Regions from separate parts of the Aeromonas veronii genome, predicted to be linked through region 2. Evidence: predicted binding sites of a transcription regulator. Region 2 holds the regulator's gene; the other holds the start of a gene.
The links. The regulator sigma-54, encoded in region 2, starts transcription at its own class of promoters, with help from an activator protein. The targets are predictions, from matches to a motif close to TGGCACNGTTTTNGCTT.

Region 1: a site for sigma-54 is predicted at 2,332-2,348, ahead of flhA (flagellar biosynthesis protein FlhA). Genes of this name have one in related genera too.

The regions. Positions count from the first base shown of each region.
Region 1 covers NZ_CP157875.1:3,261,618-3,269,875, reverse strand. The annotation lists gene fliQ (flagellar biosynthesis protein FliQ) at 1-78, shown strand, start outside; gene fliR (flagellar biosynthetic protein FliR) at 134-931, shown strand; gene flhB (flagellar biosynthesis protein FlhB) at 1,012-2,142, shown strand; gene flhA (flagellar biosynthesis protein FlhA) at 2,386-4,488, shown strand; gene flhF (flagellar biosynthesis protein FlhF) at 4,505-5,926, shown strand; gene ABNP46_RS14985 (MinD/ParA family protein) at 5,928-6,803, shown strand; gene ABNP46_RS14980 (RNA polymerase sigma factor FliA) at 6,796-7,512, shown strand; gene cheY (chemotaxis response regulator CheY) at 7,636-8,007, shown strand; gene ABNP46_RS14970 (protein phosphatase CheZ) at 8,020-8,258, shown strand, end outside.
Region 2 covers NZ_CP157875.1:421,331-429,588, forward strand. The annotation lists gene ABNP46_RS02030 (KpsF/GutQ family sugar-phosphate isomerase) at 96-1,091, shown strand; gene kdsC (3-deoxy-manno-octulosonate-8-phosphatase KdsC) at 1,091-1,645, shown strand; gene lptC (LPS export ABC transporter periplasmic protein LptC) at 1,642-2,199, shown strand; gene lptA (lipopolysaccharide transport periplasmic protein LptA) at 2,186-2,704, shown strand; gene lptB (LPS export ABC transporter ATP-binding protein) at 2,717-3,442, shown strand; gene ABNP46_RS02055 (RNA polymerase factor sigma-54) at 3,509-4,948, shown strand; gene hpf (ribosome hibernation promoting factor) at 4,969-5,256, shown strand; gene ptsN (PTS IIA-like nitrogen regulatory protein PtsN) at 5,259-5,705, shown strand; gene rapZ (RNase adapter RapZ) at 5,746-6,612, shown strand; gene npr (PTS phosphocarrier protein NPr) at 6,633-6,905, shown strand; gene ABNP46_RS02080 (BglG family transcription antiterminator) at 6,917-8,258, opposite strand, start outside.

The sequences.
Region 1 (8,258 bases), 1.7 Mb from region 2:
GGCGCCCACTGGGGCTTGCAGAGCCTGATAGACTTCTTCCAGCTGATGGTCAGCCAGATCCCCGAGGTGGTGGGGTAATGCCTGTGGGCGCAGGCGCCTGGCCACCGTGCCCGCCCGTTGCAGGGACGCGGTCATGACTTACACCACGGCGGTGATCATGGAGTGGCTGGCCTCCATCGTCTGGCCCCTTGCCCGCATCAGCAGCCTGCTGATGGTGATGGCCGTGTTCGGTAGCCGCCTGGCCCCCGCCCGGGTGCGCATGGGGCTGGCGCTCGCCATTACCTTCATCATCGCCCCCCTGTTGCCTCCCATGCCCAAGGTGGAGCTCTTCTCCGTCGGCAGTTTCCTGGTGCTGGGACAGCAACTGCTCATCGGTGTGGCGCTCGGTCTGATGACCCAGTTCCTGCTGGAGACCTTCGTGATGGCGGGCCAGGTGATCGCCATGCAGACCAGTCTGGGCTTCGCCACCCTGGTGGACCCCATGAACGGCCAGTCCGCCCCAGTGGTGGGCCAGTTCTACCTGATGCTGGCGACCCTGGTGTTTCTGGCGGTGGACGGGCATCTTTTGATGATCAAGATGGTGGTGCTGAGCTTCGAGACCCTGCCGGTATCGGATCAGGGGCTCTCCCTGCCCGCTATCCGCAGCCTGGTGAGCTTCCTCGGGGTCATGTATCAGGCCTCCCTGGTGATGGCGCTGTCGGCCATTGTCGCGCTGCTGCTCATCAACTTCGCATTCGGGGTCATGACCCGGGCCGCCCCCCAGCTCAACATCTTCAGCATCGGCTTTGCGGTCAGCATGATGTCCGGTCTCTTCATCCTCTGGCTCACCATCGGCGGCTTCATGGGGCACTTCGAGGCCATCTGGGAGCGGGTGCAGGAGACCAGCTGCGAATTGATCGATGTGCGCTGCTTCGGGGGCCAGAATGGCTGAGCGTACCGAGGTGATATCCTTCGCCCTGATGGTTGGTCTGGGCGGCATGCCGCCAGGAACGACCTGCCTCGGAGGTCAGCATGGCTGATACCGATCAGGAACGCACAGAACAACCCACGGGCAAACGACTGCAACAGGCCCGGGAAAAAGGGCAGATTGCACGTTCCAAGGAGCTGGGTACCGCCAGCGTCCTGCTGGCCACCGTCTTCGGTCTGCTGATAATCAAGGAGAGCCTGGCGGGGGCCATGATCAAGGTGCTCACCATGGGCTTCACCCTGGAGCGGGAGCAGGCCTTCGATCCCAATGCCATGGGGGTCATGCTGCCGACCCTGCTATGGGAGCTGGTGCAGCCGCTGGGCATGCTGTTCCTGCTGGTGGCCATCGCTGCCTTTGTCGGCAATACCCTGCTCGGCGGGATGAACTTCTCCTCCGAGGCGATGTTACCCAAATGGAGCAAGCTCAGTCCCTTGAATGGCCTGAAACGGATGTTCGGGGTGCAATCCCTGGTGGAACTGCTCAAATCCATCGCAAAAGTGCTGTTCATTAGTCTGTTCGCCTGGTGGATGCTCTCCAGTCAGTTCAATCATCTGTTGAATCTCTCCCTCGAGGGCTTCCCCGGCGGCATCATCGATGCCCTGGATCTGCTGCTCTGGATGCTCATCATCCTCTGTTGCGCCCTCATCCCCATCGTCGCCATCGATGTGCCCTTCCAGACCTGGAACCACACCCGCCAGTTGAAGATGACCAAGCAGGAGATAAAAGACGAGTTCAAAGACAGCGAGGGCAAGCCCGAGGTCAAGGGCAAGATCCGCCAGTTGCAGATGCAGATGGCGATGCGCCGCATGATGGGGGATGTGCCCAAGGCCGACGTGGTGATCACCAACCCGACCCACTACTCGGTGGCGCTCAAATACGACGCCAGCAAGCCCGGGGCGGCCCCCAAGGTGCTGGCCAAGGGGGCGGACGAGGTGGCGATGAAGATACGGGAGATCGCCCGCGAGTACGACATCCCCATCATGGCCTCGCCGCCGCTCACCCGTGCCATCTTCCATGCCACCGAGATAGGGCAGGAGATCCCGGAGGGGCTGTTTGCCGCCGTGGCCCAGGTGCTGGCCTATGTCTATCAGCTCAAGAAGTTCCGCCGTGGCCGTGGTCGCCGACCGACCCCCATCGCCACTGAGTTGCCGATCCCGCCGGAGTTTCGCAAGTAGCCTTGCCACCATGGGCTAAGTGCTAGCCTACGTCTCTCCGCTCAAGACGTTCCGCCGTGGTCGCCGACCGACCCCATCACCATGGAGCTGCCGATCCCGTTTGCGTTATGTCGGTGATGAAAGATTCACCAACGTCGAACTTCTGACAGCGTCAAAACAAAATCCTTTCATATCAACAGTTTGAATTGTTGGCTTGATGTTTGCTTTAATCCGGAAACTGGCAGTCGATAACCGAGAACAGCGATGGGATTCAAGGCAGGATTGGGCCGTTTAAAAGAGTACAGGTGGTTGCTTGGCAAGGGGGTAGGGACCCCGCTGCTGGTGCTCGCCTCCCTCGGCATGGTGGTGCTGCCCATTCCGCCCCTGATGCTGGATATCCTGTTCTCCTTCAACATCGCCCTCTCCATCGTGGTGCTGCTGGTGGCCGTCTACACTCGCCGTCCCCTGGAATTTGCCGCCTTCCCCACCGTCCTGCTGATTGCGACCCTGCTGCGTCTGGCCCTCAACGTGGCCTCCACCCGGGTGGTGCTGCTGGAAGGCCACAACGGCAGCGCGGCTGCCGGCCACGTGATCGAGGCCTTCGGCAACGTGGTGATCGGCGGCAACTATGCGGTCGGCATCATCGTCTTCATGATCCTGGTGATCATCAACTTCGTGGTGGTCACCAAGGGTGCGGGCCGGATCTCCGAGGTGAGCGCCCGCTTCACCCTGGATGCCATGCCCGGCAAGCAGATGGCCATCGATGCGGATCTCAACGCCGGCCTCATCAATCAGGAAGAGGCCAAGAAGCGCCGCCAGGACGTGACCCAGGAAGCGGACTTTTACGGTTCCATGGACGGTGCCTCCAAATTCGTGAAGGGGGATGCCATCGCCGGCATCATGATCCTCTTCATCAACATCATCGGTGGTTTCATCATCGGCATGATGCAGCACCAGCTCACCTTCAGCGAGGCGGCCCAGGTCTACACCCTGCTCGCCATCGGTGACGGCCTGGTGGCCCAGATCCCCTCGCTGCTGCTCTCCATCGCCGCCGCCATCATTGTGACCCGCCAGAACACGGATCAGGACATGGGCACGGCGGTGCTCGGCCAGTTGTTCGAAAACCCCAAGGCGCTGGTGATCTCCGCCGGCATCCTGCTGTTGATGGGCATAGTGCCCGGCATGCCGCACCTGGCGTTCCTGAGCCTCGGTGCCATCGCCGCGGTCGGCGCCTGGTGGCTGCTGCGCCGTGACAAGCTGCGGGCCGCCAAGGCGGCCAGTGGCGAGTTGTTGCCGCAGGCGGCCGATCAGCCTCATGAGCAGAAGGATCTGAGCTGGGATGACGTCATGCCGGTGGATGTCATCGGTCTCGAGGTGGGTTACCAGCTTATTCCGCTGGTGGACAAGAGCCAGGGCGGAGAACTGCTCAACCGGATCAAGGGGGTGCGCAAGAAGCTCTCCCAGGAGTTCGGCTTCCTGGTGCCTGCCGTGCATATCCGGGACAACCTGGATCTCGCGCCGAACCAGTACCGCATCACCCTGATGGGGGTGAGCACAGGGGAGGCCACCGTCTATCACGACAAGGAGATGGCCATCAATCCGGGCCAGGTGTTTGGCCAGATCCAGGGTATCGCCACCCAGGACCCCGCCTTCGGGCTGGAGGCGGTCTGGGTCGCCAAGGAGCAGGTCTCCCAGGCCCAGACCCTGGGCTATACGGTGGTGGATGCCGCCACCGTGGTCGCCACCCACATGAGCCAGATCCTCTCCAACCATGCGGCGCTGCTGTTGGGTCATGACGAAGTGCAACAACTGCTGGATATGATAGGGAAGCACCAGAGCAAGCTGGTGGAAGGTCTGGTTCCCGAGGTGATCAGCATGGGCAATCTGGTCAAGGTGCTGCAAAATCTCCTCAATGAAGGCGTGCCAATTCGCGATATGCGCACTATCCTGCAGACCCTCGTGGAATATGCGCCCCGCAGCCCGGATCCGGAAGTGCTGACAGCCGCCTGTCGTATCGCCCTGCGCAGACTCATCGTGCAGGAGATCGCAGGCCCCGAACCGGAGCTGCCGGTGATCACCCTGTCGCCAGAATTGGAACGTATATTGCATCAATCCCTGCAAGCAGGTGGGGGAGATGGCGCCGGCATAGAGCCGGGACTGGCGGAGCGGATGCAGCGCTCCCTGGTGGAAGCCACTCAACGACAAGAACTGGAAGGCCAACCGGCCGTGCTTCTGACATCGGGGATACTGCGCAATACCCTGGCGAAGTTTGTCAAGAATGCCATTCCTGGATTACGCGTGCTGTCCTATCAGGAAGTGCCTGACGACAAGCAGATCCGCATCGTCAGTGCGGTAGGACAAGGCTAGTTAGCGGAGATGACGGGTGAAGATTAAGCGGTTTTTTGCCAAAGACATGCGTACTGCGCTGGCCGAGGTCAAGGAGACTCTCGGGCCGGATGCTGTCATCATGTCCAACAAGAAGGTCACCGGTGGGGTGGAGATAGTCGCAGCCGTCGACTACCAGTCCCAGGTGCCCGGACCCAAGGATGCGCCGGTTCGCCGTCAGTTGAACGATGAGAGCGTCAATATCTCGTCTGCGGGCAAGCAGATGACGCGCCAGGCTCCCAAGGAGCAGAACGAATATTATGCCGATACCCTGGCCGCCCTGCTGGCGCGCCAGCAGAAGCTCAACCCCGCCAATCCGGCAGGGGAGAGGGGCAACAGCAATCAGTCTGCCGGTCTGGTGTCGGCCACTGCCGCCCCCAAGACCCTGGCGGAACAGGGCCAGTGGGGGGCAGCCCCCGAGCCTGCCAAGCCCAGGCCCCGTCCCACTTCCCCGTCCCGCCCGGCTCAGGCTCCCCAGCGGGATCAGGAGATGGAAGGGATGCGCAAGGAGATGGCCAGCATCCGCAAGCTGCTGGAGCACCAGATCTCCGGTCTGATGTGGCAGGAGGTGGAGCGCCGCGAGCCGATGCGGGCCCTGCTCATCAAGGAGCTCAAGAAGATGGGCTTCGATGACGCCTTCTCCGATCAGCTGGCGGGTCTGATCCCGGAAGACATGCCCATCCATCAGGCCATGGCCCAGCTGGCCGAGGTACTGACGGCCCAGCTCAAGATCAGCGAAGATGACATCTTGCGCCAGGGCGGCGCGGTGGCCCTGCTCGGCCCGACCGGGGTCGGCAAGACCACCACCATCGCCAAGCTGGCGGCCCGCTTCGCCATGAAGTACGGTGCCGAGCAGGTGGCACTCATCACCACGGACAACTACCGGATCGGGGCCCACGAGCAGTTGCAGACCTATGGTCGAATCATGGGTTGCCCGGTGCGCCAGGTGCGGGATGCCGAAGAGCTGGCCAATGCGCTCTACCAGTTCCGCAACCGCCGGCTGGTGCTCATCGATACCGCCGGGGTGGGGCAGCGGGATGTCCGTCTGACCGAGCAGCTCGATACCCTGGTCAAGAATGCCAAGATGCGGATTCGCAGCTATCTGGTCATGTCGGCCACCTCCCAGCGCCGGGTGATGCAGGAGGCGGTGGATCACTTCCGGCGCATTCCCCTGTCCGGCTGCATCCTGACCAAGCTCGACGAGAGCCTGAATCTGGGGGAAGTGATCAACGTCTGCATTCAAAATGCCCTGCCCATCAGCTACATCACCGATGGACAACGGGTGCCGGAAGACATTCAAGTTGCCAATGCGGCGCTGCTGGTCGGCGCCGCCATGGGTTCGCTGGAGCGAGAAGCGGAAGACCCCTATTTCTGGGGGGCGGGCTTTGGCGAGACCGAGGATTCGGAGTTTTATGAGTAACATGTATATGGATCAGGCGAGTGGTCTGCGCAAAATGCGTCAAAACAATAGAGTGAAAGTGATCGCCGTGTCCGGAGGCAAGGGGGGCGTGGGCAAGACCAACGTCACCCTGAACGTGGCGGGAGCCATGGCCGCCCAGGGCAAGCGGGTGATGGTGCTGGATGCCGACCTGGGTCTGGCCAACGTCGACGTCATGCTGGGGCTGCGGGTGCATCGCAACCTCTCCCACGTGCTGGCCGGCGAGTGCACCATCGACGACATCATCGTCGAGGGGCCCTACGGCATGATGATAGTGCCAGCGACCTCGGGCACCCAGTCCATGGTGGAGCTCTCCCCGGTACAACACGCCGAGCTCATCCGCGCCTTCGGGGAGATGAAGACCCAGGTGGACGTGCTGCTGGTGGACACGGCGGCGGGGATCTCCGACATGGTGCTGAGCTTCACCCGCGCCGCCCAGGACATCATGGTGGTGGTGTGCGACGAGCCCACTTCCATCACCGATGCCTATGCGCTCATCAAGATCCTCTCCAAGGATCACGGGGTGTTCCGCTTCAAGGTGGTGGCGAACATGGTGCGTTCCCTGCGCGAAGGGCAGGAACTCTACGCCAAGCTGACCCGGGTCACCGATCGCTTCCTCGACACCTCTCTGGAGCTGGTGGCCTGCGTGCCTTACGACACCAACCTGCGAGCCGCCGTGCGCAAGCAGAAGCTGATCGTTGAGGCCTTCCCCAAGTCGCCGGCAGCCCTGGCGTTTCGCGCCCTGGCCAACAAGGCGGCGAGCTGGCCCATTCCGAACCAGCCAGGTGGTCACCTCGAGTTTTTCCTCGAGAATTTATTGCAAAAGCCGGTCATAGCACAGGAAGAGTCCCGTGAATAAAGCCCAAGCATACTTGCGTCATCAGGATTCCTACGTGCTGGTGGAGCGTCACGCTCCGCTGGTGAAACGGATTGCCCAGCATCTATTGGCTCGCCTGCCAAGCAGTGTCTTGCTGGATGACCTGATCCAGGCAGGTATGATTGGGCTGCTCGAAGCTTCCCGAAACTTTGACGGCAGCAAGGGCGCCAGCTTTGAGACCTACGCCGGCATCCGCATCCGCGGTGCCATGCTCGACGAGATCCGCCGTGGCGACTGGGTGCCCCGTTCGGTGCATCGCAACAGTCGCGCCATCGCCGAGGCCATCGAAAACGTGGAACAGGCCCACGGCCGTGATGCCAGGGATACGGAAGTGGCCTCCCAGATGGGAGTCTCCCTCGGTGATTACCACGCCATGCTGCAGGATGTCTCCTGCGGCAAGATCATCGGCATCGAGGATCTGGGGGTCAGCGAGGATGTGATAGGCCATCCCGATGACATCAGTCACGGCGGTTACGACGATTTGGCGGCCGAGCGCTTCCAGGGGGCCCTGGCGGAGCACATCGCCCGCTTGCCCGAGCGGGAAGCCCTGGTGCTTTCGCTGTATTACGACGAAGAATTGAACTTGCGTGAGATCGGTGAAGTATTGAGCGTGAGCGAGTCTCGCGTGAGCCAGATCCACAGTCAGGCCATGCACAGATTGCGGGCGCGCCTGCGAGATTGGAATTTATAAGTGGTTGTACTGGCTACACTGAGACCCAACTCTAAGGCATAATCCGCACCATTAACGCTACGTTCAGCATCATGTAAGTGAGCCGTCCTGACGGCTAATTAGGAGGGAATTTTGGACAAGAACATGAAAATCCTCATCGTCGATGATTTTTCAACGATGCGCCGGATTATCAAGAACTTGCTGCGTGACCTGGGATACAACAACACCCACGAAGCAGACGACGGCAACACGGCGCTGCCGATGCTCAAGAATGGCGACTACCAGTTTGTGGTCACCGATTGGAACATGCCGGGCATGCAGGGCATCGACCTGCTCAAGGCCATTCGCCTGGATGACAAACTCAAGCACCTGCCGGTCCTGATGGTCACTGCCGAAGCCAAGCGCGAGCAGATCATCGAAGCCGCTCAGGCCGGGGTCAATGGCTACATCGTCAAGCCGTTCACTGCCGCCACCCTCAAAGAGAAGCTCGACAAAATCTTCGAACGAATCGGCTAAGGAGTGGCAGGGATGAAGGCCAAAACGAGTGCCATGATCTCGCTCGAGCAGGCAAGGATGCTGGTTGCCCATCTGGAGCGCGAGGAGTTTGAACAGGCCGATACCATTCTCGCCGATGTGTGTGCCCCCAATGCGGCGACCCTGTTTGACAAGGTAGGGCAGCTGACCCGCCAGTTGCACAACTCTTTGCAGGACTTTCGCCTGGATCCCCGGATCCCGGATCTCGCCACCCACGAGATCCCCGATGCCCG
Region 2 (8,258 bases):
GTGCGTCAGCAAGTGGGTACCCCGCATCCGATTCGCTTATCTCGGCAGACTTTTTTATAATCCCGCAGCAAATTTCGGTCCGGAGCCGTGCCTTTATGTCTGTAAAGTCTGAAAAAGTGTCTGAACTGTTCGATTTTCGTCGCAGTGCCCGTGCGGTGCTGGACATTGAAAAACAAGCGATTGATGGACTCTACCAGTACCTCGACGAGCACTTCGTGAAGGCGTGCGAGATGGTGCTGCGCTGCGGCGGCAAGATAGTGGTCACCGGCATGGGCAAGTCGGGCCATGTGGGCAACAAGATAGCCGCGACCCTGGCCAGCACGGGCACGCCCGCCTTCTTCCTGCACCCGGGTGAGGCCAGCCACGGCGATCTCGGGATGATCTCCGCCGGGGATCTCATCATCGCCATCTCCAACTCCGGCGAGAGTGACGAGATCCTGGCCCTGCTGCCGGTACTCAAGCGTCGCGGCATCCCGCTCATCTGCATGACCGGCAACCCGGCCTCGACCATGGCCAAGGAAGCCAACGTGCACCTGTGCATCCGGGTCGAGCAGGAGGCCTGCCCCCTCGGTCTGGCCCCCACGTCCAGCACCACGGCGACCCTGGTGATGGGAGATGCCCTGGCGGTGGCCTTGCTGGAGGCCCGCGGCTTCACCGCCGACGACTTCGCGCTGTCTCATCCGGGCGGTTCCCTCGGCAAGCGGCTGCTGCTGCGGGTCGGCGATCTGATGCACGGTGGCGAGCTGTTGCCCAAGGTCGGGATCGATGCCACCATCAGCCAGGCCCTGCTGGAAGTGAGCCGCAAGGGGCTCGGCATGACGGCGGTGGTGGATGAGCTGGGCCAGCTGGCCGGTCTCTTCACCGATGGCGACCTGCGCCGGATCCTGGATTTGCAGGTGGACATCCATCACACCTCTATCGCCAAGGTGATGACGGTCAACTGTGTTACCGTAGGGCCAGAGATGATGGCGGCCGAGGCCGTCAAGCTGATGGAAACCAGAAAGATTAACGGATTGCTGGTGGTGGATGGGGAGCGGCGGCCGCTGGGTGCCTTCAACATGCACGACCTGCTGAAAGCCGGGGTGATTTGATGCAAGATGTACCGACCCTCTATGGTCCGGTGACGCGCAGCCAGTTCGAGAAGGCGGCGCAGATCCGCCTGCTGGTGTGCGATGTGGACGGGGTGCTCTCCAACGGCTTCATCTACATGGGAAATAACGGCGAAGAGCTGAAGACCTTCTGCACCCGGGACGGGGCAGGCATGCGTGCCCTGCTCAATGCCGGGCTGGAGATTGCCATCATCACCGGGCGCAATTCCCGCATCGTCAGCGATCGGATGAAGAGCCTGGGGGTGCAGCACCTGGTGCAGGGGGCGGATCAGAAGCTGCCCCATTTCGAGGCCCTGCTGGCCAAGCTGGGGCTCGATGCCTCCCAGGCGGCCTATATGGGGGATGACACCATCGATCTGCCGGTGATGCAGGCCTGCGGCCTCGGCATCGCAGTGGCAGATGCTCACCCGCGGGTATTGGCCTGTGCCGACCTGGTCACCCGGCTGGGGGGGGGCGTCGGGGCGGTGCGGGAGGTGTGCGATCTGATCCTGCAAGCCCAGGGGCTCGCCGATGAGTTGCCCGAGGCGTCGCGATGAAGCAGACTATTCTGTTCTTCCTGCTTTTCCTGGCGGCATTGGCTGCCTGGCAGCTGGGTGACATCGACTTGGCCCCGGATTCCACCACCAAGGTAGAGAATTATCAGCCCGATTTCACCGCCAGGAATCTGGTCACCACCCGCTTTGACGAGCAGGGCAAGCGGACCGAGCGGCTGGAGTCGGAGTTTGCCGAGTATTTCCAGATCCTCGAGCAGGCGACCTTCAACAAGCCGGTCATCTACCTGTACGACGACAAGGGTGAGGCCGAGTGGAAGGTGACGGCGGAGACCGGCGTACTCAATACCGATGACAACGTGATCCTGCGGGACAAGGTGCATCTGGATGGCCTGTTGCCGACCTCCTTCATCTCCAGCATGGATACCCAGTATCTGGAGATGGACATGGTGACTCAGGACGTGAGAAGCAACCAGCACATCCGCATTCAGGGCCAGGAATTCCAGACCGAGGGCGTAGGCCTCAAGGGTCACCTGGAACGTAAATATTTCGAATTACTGGATAAAGGCCATGCCATTTATTTCAATGAAAAACGCTAATCTGGTCCTCGTGGCCCTGCTGCTGTGCGGCGCGGCCAACGCCAAAGAGTCCGACTTCACCGAAAAGGTCTATGTGGACGCGGTCAAGCAGGTGGCCGAGATGCAGGACAACCGTGTCACCTTCAGCGAAGACGTCATCATCACCCAGGGCACCATCAAGATTAAGGCCGACAAGGTGGTGGTGATCCGCTCCGGCGAGAAGGGTGCCGAGGTGATGACCGCCTATGGCAGCCCGGCCACCTTCTTCCAGATCCTGGACAACGGCAAGCCGGTCAACGCCCATGGCAACAGCATCCGTTACGAGCTGAAGAACCGTCTGGTGACCATCACCGGCAACGGCCAGCTCAAGCAGGAAGACAGCCAGGTCAATGGCGACCTCATCCGCTACGACATCGTCAAACAGAAGATGATCGCCGAGAGCAAGGGGCCGACCCAGCGCGTCAAGACGGTGTTCCTGCCGGATCAGGTCGAGAATTTCGACAAGCCCGCCGAACAGAAGAAGTAGGAAACAACAGTCATGGCAGTGTTAAAAGCAGTGGGCTTGCAGAAGAGCTACAAGCGTCGCATGGTGGTCAGTGACGTCAGCCTGGAAGTGGGCACCGGCCAGATCGTGGGGCTGCTTGGCCCGAACGGAGCTGGCAAGACCACCTCCTTCTACATGATAGTGGGGCTGGTGCAGCGGGATGCCGGGCTCATCACCATCGACGATCAGGATATCAGCCTGCAGCCCATGCACATCCGTGCGCGCAACGGCATCGGTTACCTGCCTCAGGAAGCCTCCATCTTCCGCCGTCTGTCGGTGTTCGACAACCTGATGGGGGTCATGCAGACCCGCAAGGGACTGAGCAGCGAGGAGCGGGAGGACAAGGTCGAGCAACTGCTGGAAGAGTTCAACATCACCCACATCCGTGACAGCCTGGGTCAGAGCCTGTCAGGGGGGGAGCGCCGCCGGGTCGAGATCGCCCGGGCGCTGGCGGCAGAGCCGAGATTTATTCTGCTGGATGAGCCTTTTGCAGGGGTTGATCCCATTTCTGTCATCGATATCAAAAAGATCATCCAGCATCTGAAGGAACGTGGGCTGGGTGTGCTGATCACCGATCACAACGTTCGCGAGACCCTGGATGTGTGTGAGAAGGCCTATATTGTCAGCCACGGCAAGATGATTGCCGAGGGCGCACCGGTGGATATCCTCGCCGATGAGCAGGTCAAGCGCGTCTATTTGGGCGATCAATTCAGTCTATAGTAAGGGGGCATTCCCTCATTTTTGTTAGGTGACTGCCTCGCTGAACATAAGGATATCCCGACGTAGATGAAGCCGACATTACAGTTGCGTCTCGGTCAGTCCCTGACCATGACGCCACAATTACAACAAGCGATTCGTCTGCTCCAGCTTTCCACGCTGGAACTCCAGCAGGAAATTCAGCAAGCGCTCGACAACAACCCCTTGCTGGAGCAAGAGGAGAGCGAGGCGCAGGAAACCAGTCCGGTCGAAGTGGCCGATGCCAGTCAGCTGGATTCCAGTGACGCCATGGCGCAGGACAAGATGCCGGACGAGCTGCCCGTCGATACCACCTGGGACGAGGTCTACTCCGCCGGGACGGCCCAGAGCGCCGGCCCCATCCACGATGGAGAGGAGAGCGTCTATCAGGGGGAAACCACCGAGAACCTGCAGGACTATCTGTTGTGGCAGATGCGGCTGACGCCGTTCAGCGATCTGGATGCCGCCATCGCCCTCGCCATCATCGATGCCATCGACGAATCCGGTTATCTGACGGTTTCTCTCGAGGATATTCAGGCTGCAGTCAGCAGTGACGAGGTAGAAGTGGAACTGGATGAGGTCGAGGCCGTGCTCAAGCGGGTGCAGCATTTCGATCCGCTCGGCATCGCCGCCCGCTCCGTGCAGGAGTGCCTGCTGATCCAGCTTGGCCAGTATCCCTCCGATCTGCCCTGGCTCAACGAGGCACGGGAAGTGATCAGCGAGCACATGGATCTGCTTGGCAATCGTGACTATCGCACCCTGGCGCGCAAGACCCGGCTCAAGGAGAGCGACCTCAAGGAGGTGCTGGACCTTATCCAGCAGCTGGAACCCAGACCCGGCAACGGCGTCATCCAGAGCGAATCCCAATACGTGATCCCGGATGTGTCCGTGGTCAAGAAAGGCAGCAAGTGGGTGGTGGAGCTCAACCCGGATTCGGCGCCGCGCATTCGCGTCAACGAGACCTATGCGGCCATGGCCCGCAACGCGCGCAGCAGCACGGATACCCAGTTCATCCGCTCCCACCTGCAGGAGGCGAAGTGGTTCATCAAGAGTCTGGAGAGTCGTAACGACACCCTGCTCAAGGTGGCCAGCTGCATCGTCGAGCAGCAGCAGGGCTTCTTCGAATACGGGGAAGAAGCCATGAAACCCATGGTGCTCAATGACATCGCCGAGGCGGTGGAGATGCATGAATCGACCATCTCGCGGGTGACGACCCAGAAGTACATGCATACGCCCCGTGGCATCTTTGAACTGAAGTTTTTTTTCTCCAGTCACGTGAATACGGAAGGAGGAGGAGAGTGCTCATCGACCGCTATTCGCGCCTTGATCAAGAAGCTGGTGACGGCGGAAAACCCCGCCAAGCCGCTTAGTGATAGCAAGATCGCGGATTTGCTGGCCGAACAGGGTATTATGGTGGCGAGACGCACGATCGCAAAGTACCGTGAATCCTTGTTGATCCCGCCATCCAATCAGCGCAAACGCCTGGTTTAGGCAAACAAAAGGAAGACGTTATGCAAATTAACCTGACCGGACACCATGTCGAGATTACCGAAGCTCTGCGTGATTATGTGAACAACAAATTTGCCAAACTCGAGCGTCACTTTGACCATATCAACAACGTCCATGTGGTGTTGAGCGTCGAAAAACTGAACCAGATTGCCGAAGCCAAGCTGCATGTCAGCGGCGGTGAGGTGTTCGCCAACTCGGAGCATGCCGACATGTATGCTGCGATTGATACCCTGCTTGATAAACTGGACAGACAGATCATCAAGCACAAAGATAAATTAAATCAAAAATAACTATGCAACTTGAACACATACTGAGTCGGGACTGCACCAAGAGTGCGGTCCCCTGTACCAGCAAGAAACGCGCTCTCGAGATCATCAGTGAACTGGCCGCAGAGCGCCTCGGCACCTCCCGTCAGGTGTTGTTTGAAAGCCTGCTGGCGCGGGAAAAAATGGGCAGTACCGGGATCGGTGCCGGTATTGCCATTCCGCATGGCCGCATTGACGATGCCTTTGCGCCGACGGCTGTGCTGATGACCTTCTCCGAACCCATCCCTTTCGACTCGATTGACAATCAACCGGTTGACCTGCTCTTTGCATTGCTGGTGCCGGAAAGCGAGTGCAAGCAGCATCTCAAGACCCTTTCCCTGATGGCATCCAAGTTGGGTGACAAGGCCGTCTGCCGCCAGTTGCGCCAGGCGACCAGTGACGAAGAACTCTATCAGATCATGACCTCGGCCTGATGCCGGACAAGGCACAGCCAGGTTGGCGTGGGGGGACAAGATGCAATTAATCGTGGTAAGCGGTCGCTCGGGCTCCGGCAAGACGGTAGCCCTGCGGGTGCTGGAAGATCTGGGGTATTACTGCGTAGACAATCTGCCGGTCAATCTGTTGCCCCAGTTGATCGTCTCGGTGGAGAGCCAGTATGACAAGCTGGCGGTCAGCATCGACGTGCGCAACCTGCCCACCGAGCAGGATCGGCTGGAGAATCTGCTGGCCCAGGTACGCAGCGAGGGGCGGGTGGAATTCTCCAGCTTCTTCTTCGACGCCGACAACACTACCCTGCTCAAACGCTATGGCGAGAGTCGCCGGTTGCACCCCCTCTCTCGCAACAAGCTGTCGCTGGACGAGGCCATCCGGGAGGAGACCCACCTGCTGGCGCCCCTCTCTTCCAGTGCCGACCTGCGCATCGACACCACCAACCTCAGCATTCACGATCTCAGCGAGCTCATCAAAACCCGGGTGCTCGGCAAGAAAGAGAACGAGCTGGTGCTGGTGTTTGAATCATTCGGCTTCAAGTACGGCATCCCCAAGGATGCAGACTTCGTGTTCGATGCCCGTTTCCTGCCAAATCCCCACTGGATCCCCGAACTCAAGCCTTTCACCGGCCGGGATGAACCTGTGGCGAACTACCTCTCCAGCCAGACGGACGTCATGCTGTTCATCCAGCAGATCGAGAACATGCTGGGCACCTGGTTGCCCCATCTGGAACGCAACAATCGCAGCTATGTGACCGTGGGTATCGGCTGCACCGGTGGCCAGCATCGCTCGGTGTTCATCGCCGAACGGTTGGCGAGCGCGTTTCGCCTGCTCGGCAAGAACGTGCAGATCCGCCACCGCACCCTGGACAAGCGCTCGGCGCAGGTCTGACAGCTCAGAAGGATGCACAGATGACCGTTTCCGCCTCGGTAGAAGTCAAAAACAAGCTGGGTATTCATGCCAGACCGGCCATGATGCTGTTCGAACTGGTACAGGGCTTCGATGCCCATGTCCTGCTGCGCAACGAGGACGGGGTCGAGGCCGACGCGGACAGCGTGATCGGCCTGCTGATGCTGGACTCCGCCCAGGGCAAACAGGTAGAAGTGCAGGTGGAAGGACCGGAGGAGACGGAAGCCCTGGCCGCGGTGGTGGCGCTGTTCACCTCGGGCTTCAACGAAGAGTAGGCGCCCTCTGACTAGGCGCCGGTGCGAGCCAGTGCCTTGAAACCGGCGAAACTGCGACAGGCCAGCAAATTCTTGCTGGCTTTTTCGTTCATCAGGGCCAGGAAGAGATCGTAGAGGCCCATGGCCTCCTCATAGTCCGCCTTGGCGATGGCCAGCAGGAAGATGAGGGTGGCCGTCTCGCCATTGCCCCAGTCGATGCCCTGGGGGGCCAGCACCGTATAGACCAGGGTGCGCCTGGCCAGCAGGCCGAGGGAGTGGGGCAGGGCTATGCCGTCTCCCAGCATGGTGGAGACGATACGCTCCCGCTCCTGCAAGGATCCCCTGAACCCCGTTTCCACCTGCTCTTCCCTTTCCAGCTGATCGCAGACCCGTGTGAACAGGGCTGACTGGCTGATGGGTTCATCGATCACCATGAAATGGTCGGCGTCAAAGTACTTGTCGAGCAGGTAGGGGCGGGTGCGATCGACCAGTACCAGCTTGCCGAGCTGCTCCAACTGATATTGGGCCGGGAAGGGGGCCACCTGCACCACGGGCACATTCTTCTCGCTCACCTTGACCGTGCTTATCACGAAATCCTGCTCGATCCGCGAGAGCCCCTCGTAGTCCCGTACGGATTCCAGACTGGTCAGTTGCAACTGGGGGTATTCCCGCTTGATCCGCGCCTCCAGTACCCGGAAGGTGGCATTGCCGGCATCGCACAGCAGTAACGCCTGGGGGGGACGGCTATAGCCGATGTCATAGTGGCGCTCCAGTCCGACGCCGATATGGATCACCAGGTAGCCTATCTCGTGATGGGTCAGATGATAGGGCGTCTGCCTGATCCACTCGGAGATGGCGGCGAGGGTGATGTCATAGGCGAGGGGATAGTACTGCTTGATGTGATCCGCCAGCGGGTTGTCGGTGCCTATCTGGTATTTGATCCGCAGCAACATGGCGCTGATGTGGGTAAGCAGGTCGGCGTGCAACTGGTCGTCGTGGCGCAAGTCATAGGGATAGTGTTCGTGGATGTAATCCAGCAGGTGCGCCACCAGGTGGGCACTTTCGGCCGTCATGGTCGGGCTGAGCTGCGGGGTATCGGCGATGAGACGAGCCTGGATCTGGATGGCGAGACACAGCAGCTCCGGCTCTCCCGGTGCGGTCAATGTGGGCAGCTCATCATAGATGTCGCGAGCCACGGCGGTGAGGGGGGCGGTCAGATCCTCGCTGCTGAAGGTCAGCAGCTCATGACCCGCCGCCTGGCGGAGCAGGGCCACGGCGCAGTAGATAGTGAGCTGCTGCAGGCTTTCGTCGGCCAGCCTGAGCTGATGGCGACCCAGCTGGGCATGGATCCGGTTGCCGATGACTTCCAAAGTC